3 regions of the Streptomyces sp. NPDC048211 genome follow, and region 3 is predicted to be linked to each of the others. Evidence: riboswitches for the same ligand, from Rfam matches in the RefSeq annotation. Region 3 holds a riboswitch; each other region holds the start of a gene.

Region 1 (4,878 bases), on a different contig from region 3:
CCTCGGCCGCCGCCGGGTCCAGCGCGGACGTCGGCTCGTCCAGCACCAGGACCCGGGGGTGCGGAGTGAGGACCGACCCGATCGCGACCCGCTGCTGCTGGCCCCCCGACAGGGTGGCGATCGGCCGGTCGCGCAGCCCGGCGAGCCCCAGCAGGTCAAGGATCTCCTCGACCCGCCGCCGCATCACGTCGGGGGCGAGGCCCAGCGACTCCATGCCGTACGCCAGCTCGTCCTCGACCGTGTCCGTCACGAAGTGGGAGAGCGGGTCCTGGCCCACGGTGCCGACCAGGTCGGCCAGCTCACGGGGCTTGTGGGTGCGGGTGTCACGCCCGCCGACGGTCACCCGGCCGGTCAGCCGGCCGCCGGTGAAGTGCGGTACGAGCCCCGACACCGCACCCAGCAGAGTCGACTTACCGACCCCGGACGGCCCGACGAGGAGCACCAGCTCACCCTCCGGAACGGTCAGGTCGACCCCCGACAGCGTGGGGCTCTCAGCCCCCTCGTACTGCACCGAAACATCGTCGAACCGGATCACACCTGCTCCTCGAAGCCTGTGGGGGAAGGCGGGACGGGCGAGCCTGCGGGGGAGGGCGGGACAGGCGCGACGACCGCCGGCAGCAGGCCGACCAGCACCGCGGCGGCCGGCCACAGCGGCAGCACGGGCGCGGCCAGCGGGACGACACCGGGGTGCAGCGCCGCCGGATCCGCGCTGCCCGCCCAGATCATCGCCGCCGCGACCGCCGCACCGGACCCCGCGACCAGCCAGGCCCGCACGCCCCACCGGTCGGGCCGGTAGCGGGTCCGTACCGAGCGGGCGCCGCCGAGCCGCAGCCCGGCCATCGCGGCGACGAGACCGGCGATCAGCAGCGGCAGCCCGTACACCGCACCCTGCGCGGCGAGCAGCCCGTACGTACCGGCACAGACACCGAGCAGCCCGCCGAGCGTGAGGACGTTCGTGGTGTGCCGGACGGCCGCCGGGACCTGGGCGGTACGCCCGTACCCCCGCGCGTCCATCGACGCGGCCACCGCGACGGACCGCTCCAGCGCGCCCTCCAGCACCGGCAGCCCGATCTGGAGCACGGCCCGCACCCCACCGGTCGGCCGGCCGCGCAGCCGCCGGGCGGTACGCAGCCGCACCACGTCGGCCACCATGTTGGGCGCGAACGTCATCGCGACGACGACGGCCACCCCGGCCTCGTACAGCGCACCCGGCAGCGACTTCAGCAGCCGGGCCGGATTGGCGAGCGAGTTCGCCGCGCCGACACAGATCAGCAGCGCCGCCAGCTTCGCCCCGTCGTACAGGGCGAACAACAGCTGCTCGGCGGTGACCCGGCCCCCGATCCGGACGCCCTTCGCCCAGTCGGGCAGCGGCACCTCGGGCAGCTCGAACACGACATGCGTACCCGGGATCGGGGAGCCGAGGAAGGCGGAGAAGAGCAGGCGCACCCCGATGACGAACAGGCCGATCTTGATGAAAGCCCCGTACGACCGGGCCCACGGCGCATCCGTGCGGCGCGCCGCCACCACGTAGCCCGCCACGCCGACCAGCAGGCCGAGCAGCAGCGGATTGGTCGTCCGGGACGCGGCGGTGGCGAGCCCGAGCGCCCACAGCCACCAGGCCCCCGCGGGCAGGGCGTTGCTCCGGGTGGCCGCGGGGGCGCGCCAGGCACGGAACCGGCCCGGCGGGACGTCCGTAGGCGCGGCTGTCGTGCCGGTCATCCGCGGCGGCGGCGGGCCTGCGCGACTGCGGCGATGCCGAGGAGCAGGACGGCGCCCACTCCGGCGAGGACCCCGGCGGACGGCCCGCCGCCGTCCGAACCGCTGTCACCGGCGGCGACACCCGCCGACGTGGGCGCGGAGGCCTCGGCCGTGGCGGTCCTGCCGCCGTTGCCCTCCTCGTTTCCGGACACCTGCTCACCGCAGCCGGAGGCCGGATAGCCGGAGATCGCGCAGAGCAGCGCGTCACTGCCGTAACGCAGCGGCTTGGCCACCGCCGCGAGGGCCTCCGCACTGCTGGCGTCCGGTGCCACCCGCGCACACGCGGTACGCGGCGCGGGCGGCGTCTCCCCGTCGGGGGCGTCGGCGGGCGTACCCGGATCGATCACGAGCGCGACCCGCTTGGTGCCGTCCTCGGCGGGCGTGTCCGCGCAGATCTTCGCGAAGTCGGGGGAGCGGCGCGGCTTGGCCGCGTCCTGGGAGTCCGCACTCACTGCGAACCGGAAGCCCTGCACCGAACCGTCGTCCGGGCGGACCAGCGACGGCCCCTGGGTGGCATACGCCCAGCCTTTGCCGGAGCCCTCCCAGAACGACCAGTAGCGGTAGCCCGCGGCCTGGGCCGTGCCCGTACCGAGCACGGCCAGTACGGCGCCCAGGACCACCAGCAGCGCGGTGGCCCGTCCGGCGCCCCTCACAGCTGCTGGTTCTTGCGGCGGCCGCTGATCAGGAACCCGGCACCCGCGCCGACGGCGAGTCCGATCCCGACGAACCACCAGACACCGCCGATCCCGTCCCCGTCGCCGCTGTCCTTCTTCTCTTCTTCCTGGGTGGCGGCCGCCGTCGGCTTCTTGACGGCGGCGGGCTCGGGCCCGGTCGCGTTCAGCCGGCTGACGAGGTCCGCGCCGCCGAAGTCGTGGACGTCCGCCCCGGTGGCGTGGGCGGCCATGACCAGCTGCGCGTAGGCGGCGGGACCGTTCTCCTTCGCCCATGCCGCGGAGTTCTCCGCCAGCCACTTCGCGGACGCCTCGGCCTTGTCCTTGTGACCGGACGCGGACAGGGCGACGACCGCGTCGGCGGTGTTGCCGAAGTCGGGCTGCGGGGCGCTGTCCTCGGCGCCGGGCATCGGCGGCGAGTCGAGGTGGCCGGTCTTCGCGAGGGCGCCCGCGAGGTAGTAGGCGCCGTTCTGGGCCGCCTGCTCGGGCTTGAGCGCCTTGCCCTTGGTGCAGGTGGGGTCCTTGACCGCGGCGGTGTCCCCGATGACGAAGCCCTTGCCGAGGGAGCCGAGCACGGCGGCGGCGGTGGCGTCGCCGTTGGCGGCGAGCTTGCCGGCCTTGTCGGGCTGGTACGCGAACGCGCCGCCGTCCTTGCCGCCGCAGGGGATGGCGAAGGTGAGCAGGGCGTCGTACGGCGTCCTGCCGCCGTCCGTCGTCACGTCGCCGAGCTTCTGCCCGGCCCGCCCGAGGGTGCCGATGACGATCGAGGTGGAGTTCGCGTCACTGGGGCTGCCGGCGGTGTAACCCCAGCCGCCGTCCTCGTTCTGGACCGACTTCAGCCAGTCGACGCCGGTCGCGACGAGATCCTCGTGGCCGCGGACCTCGTGCAGCGCCTGCACGGCGGCCGCGGTCGCATTGGTGTCGATCATGGTCTTGGCGTCGCAGGGCACGGAGGCGTCGGGGCGGTACGCGGGGAAGGCGCCGCTGTCGCACTGCTGGCCGATCAGCCAGTCGACGGCCTCGGCGGCCGGCGTGACACCCACGGTCCGCTGCGCGATGAACGCCAGCGACTGCCGCCAGACCCCGTCGTACGTCGGGTCCTTCGTGCCGTACAGCCCCGAGGGCAGCGCCACGGACGGGGAGGGGGACGGCGCGGCGACTGCGGCCGGGGCTGCGGCCGCACAGAGCACGGTGGCGGTGGCGGCGAGCGCAGCTGCGCTGCGGCGTACGGTCATGGCGGGCGGGGCCTCTCCTGGGGGAACCGGGCACAGGCACACACAGGCACCAGGCTCCGGCTCCGTATACCTCGACGGTGCCGGCCACCGGGGGTCCGATGGCGCGAGCCGGTCACGACACGGACAGGGCATTCCGGCTTCCGCCACGGCGGCGGTCACGGCTGCGGGTCAGCGCCGGATTCGCACCGGCTTCCCCCTGAACGGGCATGATGACGACCCGCTCACTCTACCGGGAGGCTGCTGAGGGCCCTTGCCCCGGGCGCCGGAGGCCGGGAGGGCGCGGCGACAGGCCTTGCCCGCCCGCAACGCCCGGATAGTCCATGGCCCTTTCGGACGGTGATCGTTAAACTGCAACCCGCTCAGGAATCAGCCGGGTTGAGAGGGTGAACGGGTATGACGACAGGTGCCGGGGGATTCCCCCCGCCCCCTTCCCGGCCGCCCGGCACCCCGCCGCCCCCTCCCCCCGTACCGCCGGCGCCGCCGAGCACGGATCCGCCCCGGTGGGCGTGGTGGGTCGGTGGGATCGCGGTCCCGCTGGTCGGCATCTTGGCCACGGTGATCTTCAACAACGGTTCCGACCGCGATCCCGTCTCGGCACCCGCCCCGGCCCCGGCCCCTGCCTCCAGCAGCCCGCAGTCGGAGCCCTCCGCCCGGTCGAGCCCGGACCACGCTTCGGCGAGGACCGGGTCGCCCCCCGCGACCCCGAAGGTCTCGGCCTCCCCGAGCGCCACGGATCCCTCGGACGTCGACCTCGCGGCGCCGGCCGGGTACGCGGAGGCAGTCAAGACGATGTGGGGGCTGGCACCCGCCCCCTGCAACCAGGACGAACAGCAGCTGGTGGATCTCGACGACGGCATGAGCAAGGTGGAAGCCCTGGTCAAGGGCGACCTGATCGGCGTGGCCAAGGACCCCGGCGGGGCGGAACTCCTGTACTGGCCCGACAGCTGCAACGACAGCAACAACTACAAGCTGCGCGCACTGCCCAACACCCGCGTGGGCCTCCTGCGGGCCGGACTCCCGAAGTCCTTCGAGTCCTGCGAGGCGGCGTCGAGGACCGGCTTCGGCCCCCTGGGGCTGCTCGACAGCTACGAGCGCGAGGGGCGCGGCTTCGCCGAGGGCGCGGCGCTGTGCTCGGTCACGGACCAGGGCGCGGTCTCCATGGCGTTGATCGAGAACATCGACGACTCGTCGGACGAGGCGTCGGTGAGCGGCAC
Region 2 (4,878 bases), on a different contig from region 3:
CAGGGCGTCGAGTCCGGTACGCAGCAGGGCGGCCGCCTCCTCGGCGCTCGGCACCCGCGGCGAGTGGATGTCGTAGACACCGGGTCCCGCCTCGCGCGGGTAGCCGTGATCGGCGAGCTCCCGGGCGACCTCCATGTGGGAGCGGGCCGCTTCCAGGCTGATGACGTCGGCGTCGAGGTCGTCGATGGCGCGGATGATGTCGCCGAACTCGGCGTAGCACATGTGGGTATGGATCTGGGTCTGTGGCCGTACGCCGCCCGTGGTCAGGCGGAACGCCTCGGTGGCCCACGCCAGGTAGGCGGCGTGTTCGGCAGCCCGCAGCGGCAGGGTCTCGCGCAGGGCGGGTTCGTCGACCTGGATGACCGAGGTGCCGCCCGCCTCCAGGTCGGCTACCTCGTCGCGGAGGGCCAGGGCCACCTGGCGGGCGGTCTCGGCGAGCGGCTGGTCGTCGCGGACGAACGACCAGGCGAGCATGGTGACGGGCCCGGTGAGCATGCCCTTGACGGGGCGCGTGGTCAGGGACTGCGCGTACGAGGTCCAGCGGACGGTCATCGGGTCCGGCCGTGAGATGTCGCCGGCCAGCACCGGAGGGCGGACATAGCGGGTGCCGTAGGACTGGACCCAGCCGTGCCGGGTGGCGAGGTAGCCGGTGAGCTGCTCGGCGAAGTACTGGACCATGTCGTTGCGTTCGGGCTCACCGTGCACCAGGACGTCGAGTCCGGTCTCCTCCTGGAAGGAGATCACCTCCCGGATCTCGGCCTCGATCCGCTTGTCGTAGCCGGGGCCGTCGAGCCGGCCGGCCCGCAGGTCGGCCCGCGCGGTGCGCAGGTCGTCCGTCTGCGGAAAGGATCCGATCGTGGTGGTCGGCAGCAGGGGGAGCCCGAGATGCGCACGCTGGAGACCGGTCCGCTCGGCGTACGGCTGCGAGCGGCGCCCGTCCGCGTCGGTGACGGCGGCGGCGCGGGCCCGCACGGCCGGGTCGCGGGTCAGCGTGGACCCTGCGCGGGAGGCCAGGGCCGCCCGGTTCGTGGCGAGTTCGGCCGCGACGGCACCCGTGCCCCGGGTGAGACCGCGGGCGAGGACGGCCAGTTCGGCGGTCTTCTGGCGGGCGAAGGCGAGCCATCGCCCGATCCGGGGGTCGATGCCGCGCTCGGCATCGGCGTCCAGGGGGACGTGCAGCAGTGAGCAGGAGGCCGAGACGTCGACCCGGCCGGCGAGACCGAGCAGGGTTCCCAGCGTCGCGAGTGACTTCTCCAGGTCGTTGATCCAGATATTGCGGCCGCTGACGACGCCCGCGACCAGCCGCTTGCCCGGCAGCCCGCCGGCGGCTGCGAGATCGGCGAGGTTGGCGGCGCCGGATTCGGTGAAGTCGAGGGCCAGTCCCTCGACCGGAGTCCGGGCCAGGACGGGCAGGGCGGTGCCGAGGCGCCCGAAGTAGGAGGCGACCAAGAGCTTCGGCCGGTCGTCCGACCCGCCCAGCCGGTCGTAGGCGCGGGCGACGGCGTCCAGCTCCGCCGGCGTGCGGTCCTGGACGAGGGCGGGCTCGTCGAGCTGCGCCCAAGCGGCTCCCGCCGCCCTGAGGTCGGCGAGTACCTCGGCGTACACGGGCAGCAGCCGGTCCAGGAGGGACAGCGGGTCGAAGTCCGCTGGGGCGCCGGGGGCCGCCTTGGCCAGCAGGAGGTAGGTGACGGGGCCGACGAGGACGGGCCGGCCCGTCATGCCGAGGCGGGCGGCTTCGCGGAACTCGGCGACCTGCTTGCCGGAGTCGGCGGTGAACACCGTTTCGGGGCCCAGTTCGGGGACCAGGTAGTGGTAGTTGGTGTCGAACCACTTGGTCATCTCCAGCGGGGCCGCCTCCCGGCTGCCGCGGGCCATCGCGAAGTACCCGTCCAGGGGATCGGCCTCCACGGCGGTCCGGTGGCGGTCCGGGATCGCACCGACCATGACGCTGGTGTCCAGGACGTGGTCGTAGAGGGAGAAGTCACCGGTGGGGAGTTCACCGATTCCGGCGGCCGCGAGTTCCTCCCAGTTCGCCCGGCGCAGGGCGGCGGCCGACTCCCGGAGGGATTCGGCGGTGACGCCGCCCTTCCAGTAGCCCTCGACGGCTTTCTTCAGTTCGCGGTGATGGCCCTGGCGGGGGTAGCCGAACACGGTGGCCGCTGCCGTCGCCGTGGTGGGTTCGGATGTCACGTAGCTCTCCTTCGCGAGCGTGTCTCCTGCGGATCCCGGATCGGGTCGAGGGCGCGAAGGGGTGACGGACCGGGCGGATCGCCGCACCGTCCCGGTGCCCGTCCACCCGCTGTCTGCCGCCGACCCGCCCACGAGGTCACCGAGATCTCCGCATCCGAGGGTTCGGTTGCGGGCAACGGGCAGGTCTTCGGACTCGCGGGCACGTCTGCCGAGGCAGACACCTACTGGCCGTCGCTTCCCGGACCCTTCGGATCCAGTGCGTATGACGGCGGTCGTTCCCGCTCACCGCTGCGGGGCAGTCCCGGATTCCCACCGGGTTCCCTCTTGCGACGCACCTGCCTGGCGGACAGGGGCGAACCAGCTGCACCACCCACCCTAAGGCCTCGCACGGCACGGTGTTGTTCACATTCCGGACCCGCGGGTGGGACGGATATGTGTGACGGGCCCTCGGTCATACTGGCCACGGCGGGAACAGAGAGGCGGCACAGTGGTTCGACAACTCACGGAATACGACGTCTTGGTGGTCGGCGGCAGCGGGGTGGACACCATCGTCCGCGTCGACGCCCTGCCGGTCCCGCTCGCCGACTCGGTCATGGTCGGCCCGATCGAGGAGTGGCCCGGCCATACCGGGGGCAATGTGGCGCTCGGCGCCCGTGCGCTGGGGCTGGACGTCGCGCTGCTCGACTGCATCGGCGACGACTGGACCGGTGTGCAGGTGCGCGAGCGACTGGCCAAGGGCGATGTGGAGTTCCATCCGCTGATCTCGGCGGCGGGCACCCGTCGTGCGGTGAACCTGGTGGACGCGACCGGGCGTCGGATGTCGTTCTACGATGCCCGCGACCCGGAGGATCTGCGGATGCCGCAGGACTTCTATCTCCCCCGGCTGCGGCGGGCCCGCCACGTCCATCTGTCCATCATGAACTTCACGCGCTTCCTCTACGACGACATCGAGGCCCTCGGCATCCCGGTCTCCACCGATCTGCACGACTGGGACGGGCTGAACGACCATCAGCGGGAGTTCGCCCTCCGGTCCGATCTCGTCTTCTTCAGCGCGGCTGCGACGGGCGACCGCGCCCCCTCGGTGATGCGGGAGATCGTGCGTGAGGGCCGTGCCGGCACGGTCGTCGCCACGGACGGCGCGGCGGGGTCCTACATCCTCACCCGAGACGGAGGCCCTGATCCGGTCCACGTTCCGGCGACGGTTCCGCCGGCGCCGGTGGTGGACAGCAACGGCGCGGGCGACGCGTTCGTCACCGGGTTCCTGTACGGACGGCTCGACGGCCGGGACGCCCTCGGGTCCGCCCGTCTGGGCGCGGTGGCGGGCGCCTTCGCCTGTACGGCTCCCGGCTCGAGCGCCATGATCGGCCGCGAAGCCCTGCTGGCGGCGGACGGCGGCGGTTCGTAGCCGTCGCGGCGTGCGCGCGTGCCCCGGCGGTCCGGACTCACCGGCCCGCCGGGGCACGTACTGCGCGGCTGGAGCGCCGCTGTTTCCCGCCTGCTCCTACTTCAGATACGGGCCCGCTGTACCGATCCTGCCCGGCCCGTTCAGCACGTAGACGCGCATGTTGCCCTTGCCGGGGGCGGCGACGGTGAGCTTTCCGTCGGTGACGACCTGCGTGTCACCGGTGACGGCGTCCTTGTAGGTGCCGTTGGGGATCCCGGTGTACGAGGCCCCGCCGGTGACGGTGACGAGTGCGAAGCTGTCCGTCGTCCCGCTGGTGTAGCGGCGCTTGTACGCCATCTGTCCGGTGATGCCCTCGGTGGAGTACTGGCCCATCTGCAGGGCGGGGACGGCCCTGCGGATCTCGTTGAGCCGCTGGACGTGCTTGACCAGGGGCTTGGCCAGGGTGTTGGCGACCTCACCGGTGGCGGAGTCGACCTTGGAGAACTCGGAGGACGTGACGTCGCCCGCGAGGTGGTCGCCGTAGTAGGCGCGGCCGGTGGTGGCCAGCGGACAGGTGGGACCGCAGTCGATCTTCTTGCCGGCCTGGAACTCGATCTCCGATCCGTAGTAGAGGGTCGGGATGCCGCGGAAGGTCCACATCAGGGCCATGTTCTCGGCCCAGGCGTCGGTGCCGCCCGCGTAGCGTTCGCTGCTCTTGTTGGGGCCGTAGTCGTGGCTGTCGACGTAGACGACGTTGTACGTGGCGTCGTTCGTCGAGTCGTCGGAGTCCTTGCCGTTGTTGAACGCGTTCGGGGCATCACCGAAGTTCATGTGCATGCGCATGTCGATGATGTTCATGCCGGAGAACTGGCTGTGGTCGGGGGTGTGGTAGCTGTTCCCGTCCAGGAACGCGTTGGTGGAGGTCGGCTGTGCCCCGGTGCCGAGCTTCTCCTCGTAGTCGTACATCTCGAGCGCGGCCTTGGCGTCGTCGGCGTCGTACTCCTTGCGCTCCTTCCAGGTGAAGAACTGTGCGGAGTGGTTGACCGAGCCGCGGTTCCACTTGTCGTTGACGAACGCGCCGACCTCGCCGAAGACCATGAAGTTCTTCGCGGCCTCGGCTCCGAACTGCTGGGTGACGCGCTCCAGGATGGCGGGCAGGAAGCGGCGGTTCCAGGTGGTGCGCGGGATGTGGACCGCCGTGTCGATCCGGAAGCCGTCGACGCCCATGTCGATGTACTTGTCGTAGGCGCCGATCAGGTAGTTCTGGACGGGCGCGGACTCGGTGTTGAAGTCGGCCAGGTCGT
Region 3 (4,878 bases):
GCGTGCACCGCGTGGGTGTGCACGACGGCAGCCGCGTCGGTGTTCCGGTACACCGCGAGGTGGAGGGGGAGTTCGCTGGTGGGGGCCAGCTCGCCGAGGATCTGGTTCCTCTCCGGATCGACGCCCACCAGGTCCTCCGGCCGGAGCCGGTCGTACGGCACTCCGCTCGGGGTGACCAGCACCGTCCCGCCGACGCGCGCCGAGACGTTGCCCGACGTCCCCACGACGAGCCCCTCGGAGGCCGTCCTGCGGGCGGTGGCGACGACCGCATCCCAGGTCCGTTCGATCGAATCCCGCCACTCGTTGCTCATACGAAGATCCTTTCAACGGATGAGCGGCCCACTGCCACCCCTCCCTCGACAGCCCGTCCGGACTCCGGATTCCGGGCCCACACCGGCCCGTGCCGGAATCCCGCCGTCGCGCGGCGGACGAAAAGGGCGGCGGCACTCCGGATGGGGTCACCGCAACGCCCTGCTCAGTTCATCTTCCGTTCACCCAGGTTGCCTACGGTCCACGTGCCACTGACGTCGAACGATTGCCTGGGTAAATGGAACACATCACGCTGCTGCTCGCGATTGTGATCGTGACAGCTCTAGTGTTCGATTTCACGAACGGTTTCCACGACACCGCCAACGCGATGGCCACGACCATCTCGACCGGCGCACTCAAACCCAAGACAGCGGTGGCCATGTCCGCCGTTCTCAACCTCGTAGGCGCGTTCCTGTCGGTGGAGGTCGCCAAGACGATCTCCGGCGGGATCATCAACGAAGACGGGCTCAGAACCGAGGTCATCTTCGCGGCGCTCGTCGGCGCCATCCTGTGGAATCTGCTGACCTGGCTGGTCGGGCTGCCGTCCAGCTCGTCCCACGCACTGTTCGGCGGCCTGATCGGCGCCGCGGTGATGTCCGCCGGCTGGTCGTCGGTCGACGGCGGCACCGTCGTCACCAAGGTGCTGCTCCCCGCGGTCGCCGCACCGGTCGTCGCCGGTCTGGCGGCGCTGCTGGCCACCAAGCTGACGTACCGCATCGGCGGAAAGGTCACGGGCGGCGCCCAGGAGAAGGCCACCGCCAAGGGGTACCGCGCCGGCCAGATCGCCTCGGCCGGGCTCGTATCGCTCGCCCACGGCACCAACGACGCGCAGAAGACCATGGGCATCATCACGCTCGCCCTGGTCACCGGCGGCGTCCTCGCCCCCGGCTCCAACCCGCCGGTGTGGGTCATCGTGTGCGCCGGCCTCGCCATCGCGCTCGGCACCTACCTGGGCGGCTGGCGCATCATCCGCACCATGGGCAGCGGCCTGACCGAGCTGAAGCCGCCGCAGGGCTTCGCCGCCCAGACCAGTGCGGCCACGGTCATCCTGGCCTCCTCTCACCTCGGCTTCTCCCTCTCCACCACCCAGTCCTGCTCCGGCGCCGTCATGGGCGCGGGCCTCGGCCGCAAGGGCGGCGTGGTCCGCTGGTCCACCGCCACCCGGATGTTCGTCGCCTGGGGTCTGACCCTGCCGGCCGCCGGTCTGGTCGGTGCGGGCGCTGAGTTCCTCACCAAGCAGGGCACCTGGGGTGTCGTGGTCGTAGCGGCGCTGCTGATCGCCGGCTCCGGTGCGATCTGGATGCTGTCGCGGCGCAAGCCCGTCGGACACGACGACGTCGCCCCGGCCGGTGCGGACGCCGAGCCCGCGGGTGTCGTCACCACGGCCATCGCGGCCGTCAGCCCGCCGCCCACCGCGGCTGCCCAGCCCCATGACCTCATGGCCACCATCCCGGCCCCCGCCGGGCCGGTCACCGACCCGGCCCGACCCGCCACGGTCTAGAGCCTCCGGTAAGGACAGATCTCCATGAACATCGACTGGGCAGCCCTCGGCACCGTCTTCGGCGTCTCGCTCGTCGCCACCGTCGCGCTGGTGGGCCTCTTCACCCTCGGCATCGCCGGCCTCTCCAAGCAGCCGGAACCGGCCGCACAGGGCGGATCGACGGGCGGATCGCTCGTACTGGCCCGCACCGGCGCGTACGTCTGCTTCGCGCTGTGCGCCGCCGCCGTGGCCTACGGCATCTATCTGATCGTCGCCTGAGACCACACCCTCCCCTTCCCGCTCACCCGCATCGGGCCGGACGCACCTCGTGTGCGCCCGGCCCGATGTGCGTCTGCGCACACTGCACCGCCGCAGGTCAACGGCAAGTTGACGGGCGTTCGCAGAGCGTGGTGGACTGCCGGAGCCATTACGGCGACAGCAGAGGAAGCCGGTGCGAATCCGGCGCGGTCCCGCCACTGTCACCGGGGAGCAGTCCCCCACCACTGGAAGTCACGGTCCACGCAAGCGGACTGGAAGGCCGGGGGAACTGCGGATCCGGAAGCCAGGAGACTCTCGTCGCCGTCACGTCGAACCAGGGCGCGGACCCTGAGTGAGGACATATCGCCATGCCCGGCTGCCGTGCGTTCCCTCCTGTGCGACTCAGAACAGGCCCCAAGGTCCTTCGAGGCGCAACGGCCGGCTGAACCGTGCGTGCCGATCGCATCTTCGCGTACGGCGCCACAGCCGGTCTGATCGGCGATCTGCTGCTCGGTGACCCCCGCAGGGGGCACCCGGTCGCCGTCTTCGGGCGGGCCGCGGCAGGCGTCGAACGCCGTCTGTGGCGCGACCATCGCGGGTGGGGCGCCCTGCACACCCTGGTCTGCGCCGGAGGCGCCGCCGGGGGTGCCGCGCTGGCCTCCCGCGCCCTGCGCCACCACCCCGCCGCGTCCGTCGCCCTGACCGCCGCCGCCACCTGGTCCGTCGTCGGCGGTACGTCGCTGGGGCGCGAGGCCCGGGCCATCGGTGGCGCGCTCGCCGCCGGGGACATCGAGCTGGCCCGTGAGCGCCTGCCGCACCTGTGCGGCCGCGACCCGCACTCCCTGGACGGGCCGCAGATCGCCCGCGCCGTCGTGGAGTCCGTCGCCGAGAACACCTCGGACGCCGTCGTCGGCGCCCTGGTGTGGGGCGCGCTGGGCGGGGTGCCCGGACTCGTCGGCTTCCGGGCCGCCAACACGCTCGACGCGATGGTCGGTCACAAGTCGCCCCGCTACCGGCGCTACGGCTGGGCATCGGCCCGCCTCGACGACGTCGCGGGCTGGCCGGGCGCCCGGCTGACGGCCCTGCTCGCCGTGACCGCCGGGGGACGGCCACGCGGAGCGGCCCGTGCCTGGCGGGCCGACGCCGCCGGGCACCCGAGCCCCAACGCGGGGCCGGTGGAAGCCTCGTTCGCGGGCGCGCTCGGCGTACGGCTCGGCGGGACGCTCGCCTACGGCGGCCGGGTCGAGCACCGTCCCGTGCTCAACGGGGAGACGGGCCGCGCGGTGGAGCCCGAGGACATCGAACGGGCCGTACGGCTGTCGCGTCGCGTGAGCGCGCTGGCCCTCGGCGTGAGCGTGGCCGCCCGGCTGGGCGCGGGGCTCGCCGCCCGGCGCCTCACCCGGACCCCGGAAACGCGCATCCCAGGACGGAGACGGACATGAGCGGCGGACTGCTGGTCGCCGGAACCACATCGGACGCGGGCAAGAGCGTCGTCACGGCCGGCATCTGCCGCTGGCTGGTGCGCCGGGGCGTGAAGGTGGCGCCGTTCAAGGCACAGAACATGTCGCTCAACTCCTTCGTCACCCGCGAGGGCGCCGAGATCGGCCGCGCCCAGGCCATGCAGGCCCAGGCCGCCCGGGTGGAGCCGACCGCGCTGATGAACCCGGTGCTGCTCAAACCGGGCAGCGACCGCTCCAGCCAGGTCGTCCTGATGGGGCGTCCGGTCGGCGAGATGAGCGCACGCGGCTACCACGGCGGCCGGCAGGAATCGCTTCTGTCGACCGTCGTGGACTGCCTGGAGCAGCTTCGGGGCACGTATGACGCAGTGATCTGCGAGGGGGCGGGCAGTCCGGCCGAGATCAATCTGCGGCGCACGGACATCGTGAACATGGGCATCGCACGGGCGGCACGCTTCCCGGTGGTGGTCGTCGGCGACATCGACCGCGGAGGGGTCTTCGCCTCGTTCTTCGGTACGACGGCGCTGCTCTCGGCCGAGGACCAGTCGCTGATCGCGGGCTATCTGGTCAACAAGTTCCGCGGCGACGTCTCGCTGCTGGAGCCGGGCCTGGACATGCTGCGCGATCTCACGGGACGGCCCACCTACGGGGTACTGCCGTTCGCCCACGGCCTCGGCATCGACGAGGAGGACGGACTGCGGGTCTCGCTGCGGGGCGCCGTACGGGAGTCGGTGCTCGCGCCGCCGCACGGCGAGGACATCCTGCGCGTCGCCGTGTGCGCCGTGCCGCTGATGTCCAACTTCACCGACGTGGACGCGCTGGCGGCCGAACCGGGCGTCGTCGTGCGGTTCGTGGACCGCGCCGAGGAACTCCACGACGCCGACCTCGTCATCGTGCCCGGCACCCGCGGCACCGTGAAGGCGCTGGCCTGGCTGCGCGAGCGCGGGCTCGCCGACGCCCTGCTGCGACGCGCCGCCGAGGGCCGCCCGGTGCTGGGCATCTGCGGCGGCTACCAGATCCTCGGCGAACACATCGAGGACGACGTGGAGTCGCGCGCCGGGCGGGTGGACGGGCTCGGACTGCTGCCCGTAACCATCCGGTTCGACCGCGAGAAGACCCTCGCCCGGCCAACCGGTGAGGCGCTCGGCGCCCCCGTCGAGGGGTACGAGATCCACCACGGCGTCGCGGACGTGCGCGGCGGCGAGCCCTTCCTCACGGACGGGCAGGGGCAGCGCCTGGACGGCTGCCGCTCCGGTTCCGTGTGGGGCACCCACTGGCACGGCTCGCTGGAGAGCGACGCCTTCCGCCGCCGCTTCCTGACGGAGATCGCGCAGGCGGCCGGCCGGCGCTTCGTCCCGGCCCCCGACACCTGTT

Evidence for each region. Region 3 has a riboswitch for cobalamin ahead of ACGFZA_RS38090 (cobalamin biosynthesis protein). Riboswitches for the same ligand answer to the same signal wherever they lie in the genome.
Region 1: another riboswitch for cobalamin. It lies ahead of ACGFZA_RS18175 (prenyltransferase/squalene oxidase repeat-containing protein); the one in region 3 lies ahead of ACGFZA_RS38090 (cobalamin biosynthesis protein).
Region 2: another riboswitch for cobalamin. It lies ahead of metE (5-methyltetrahydropteroyltriglutamate--homocysteine S-methyltransferase); the one in region 3 lies ahead of ACGFZA_RS38090 (cobalamin biosynthesis protein).

Annotation. Positions count from the first base shown of each region.
Region 1 covers NZ_JBIDAD010000004.1:414,015-418,892, forward strand. Annotated here, with positions in the region: gene ACGFZA_RS18160 (ATP-binding cassette domain-containing protein) at 1-535, opposite strand, end outside; gene ACGFZA_RS18165 (energy-coupling factor transporter transmembrane component T) at 532-1,719, opposite strand; gene ACGFZA_RS18170 (SCO2322 family protein) at 1,716-2,411, opposite strand; gene ACGFZA_RS18175 (prenyltransferase/squalene oxidase repeat-containing protein) at 2,408-3,664, opposite strand; cobalamin riboswitch at 3,769-3,900, opposite strand; gene ACGFZA_RS18180 (hypothetical protein) at 4,220-4,878, shown strand, end outside.
Region 2 covers NZ_JBIDAD010000005.1:411,058-415,935, reverse strand. Annotated here, with positions in the region: gene metE (5-methyltetrahydropteroyltriglutamate--homocysteine S-methyltransferase) at 1-2,190, opposite strand, end outside; cobalamin riboswitch at 2,351-2,567, opposite strand; gene ACGFZA_RS21410 (carbohydrate kinase family protein) at 2,678-3,595, shown strand; gene ACGFZA_RS21405 (carbohydrate binding domain-containing protein) at 3,692-4,878, opposite strand, start outside.
Region 3 covers NZ_JBIDAD010000018.1:23,706-28,583, reverse strand. Annotated here, with positions in the region: gene ACGFZA_RS38105 (class II aldolase/adducin family protein) at 1-311, opposite strand, end outside; gene ACGFZA_RS38100 (anion permease) at 548-1,810, shown strand; gene ACGFZA_RS38095 (hypothetical protein) at 1,835-2,068, shown strand; cobalamin riboswitch at 2,230-2,362, shown strand; gene ACGFZA_RS38090 (cobalamin biosynthesis protein) at 2,497-3,489, shown strand; gene ACGFZA_RS38085 (cobyric acid synthase) at 3,486-4,878, shown strand, end outside.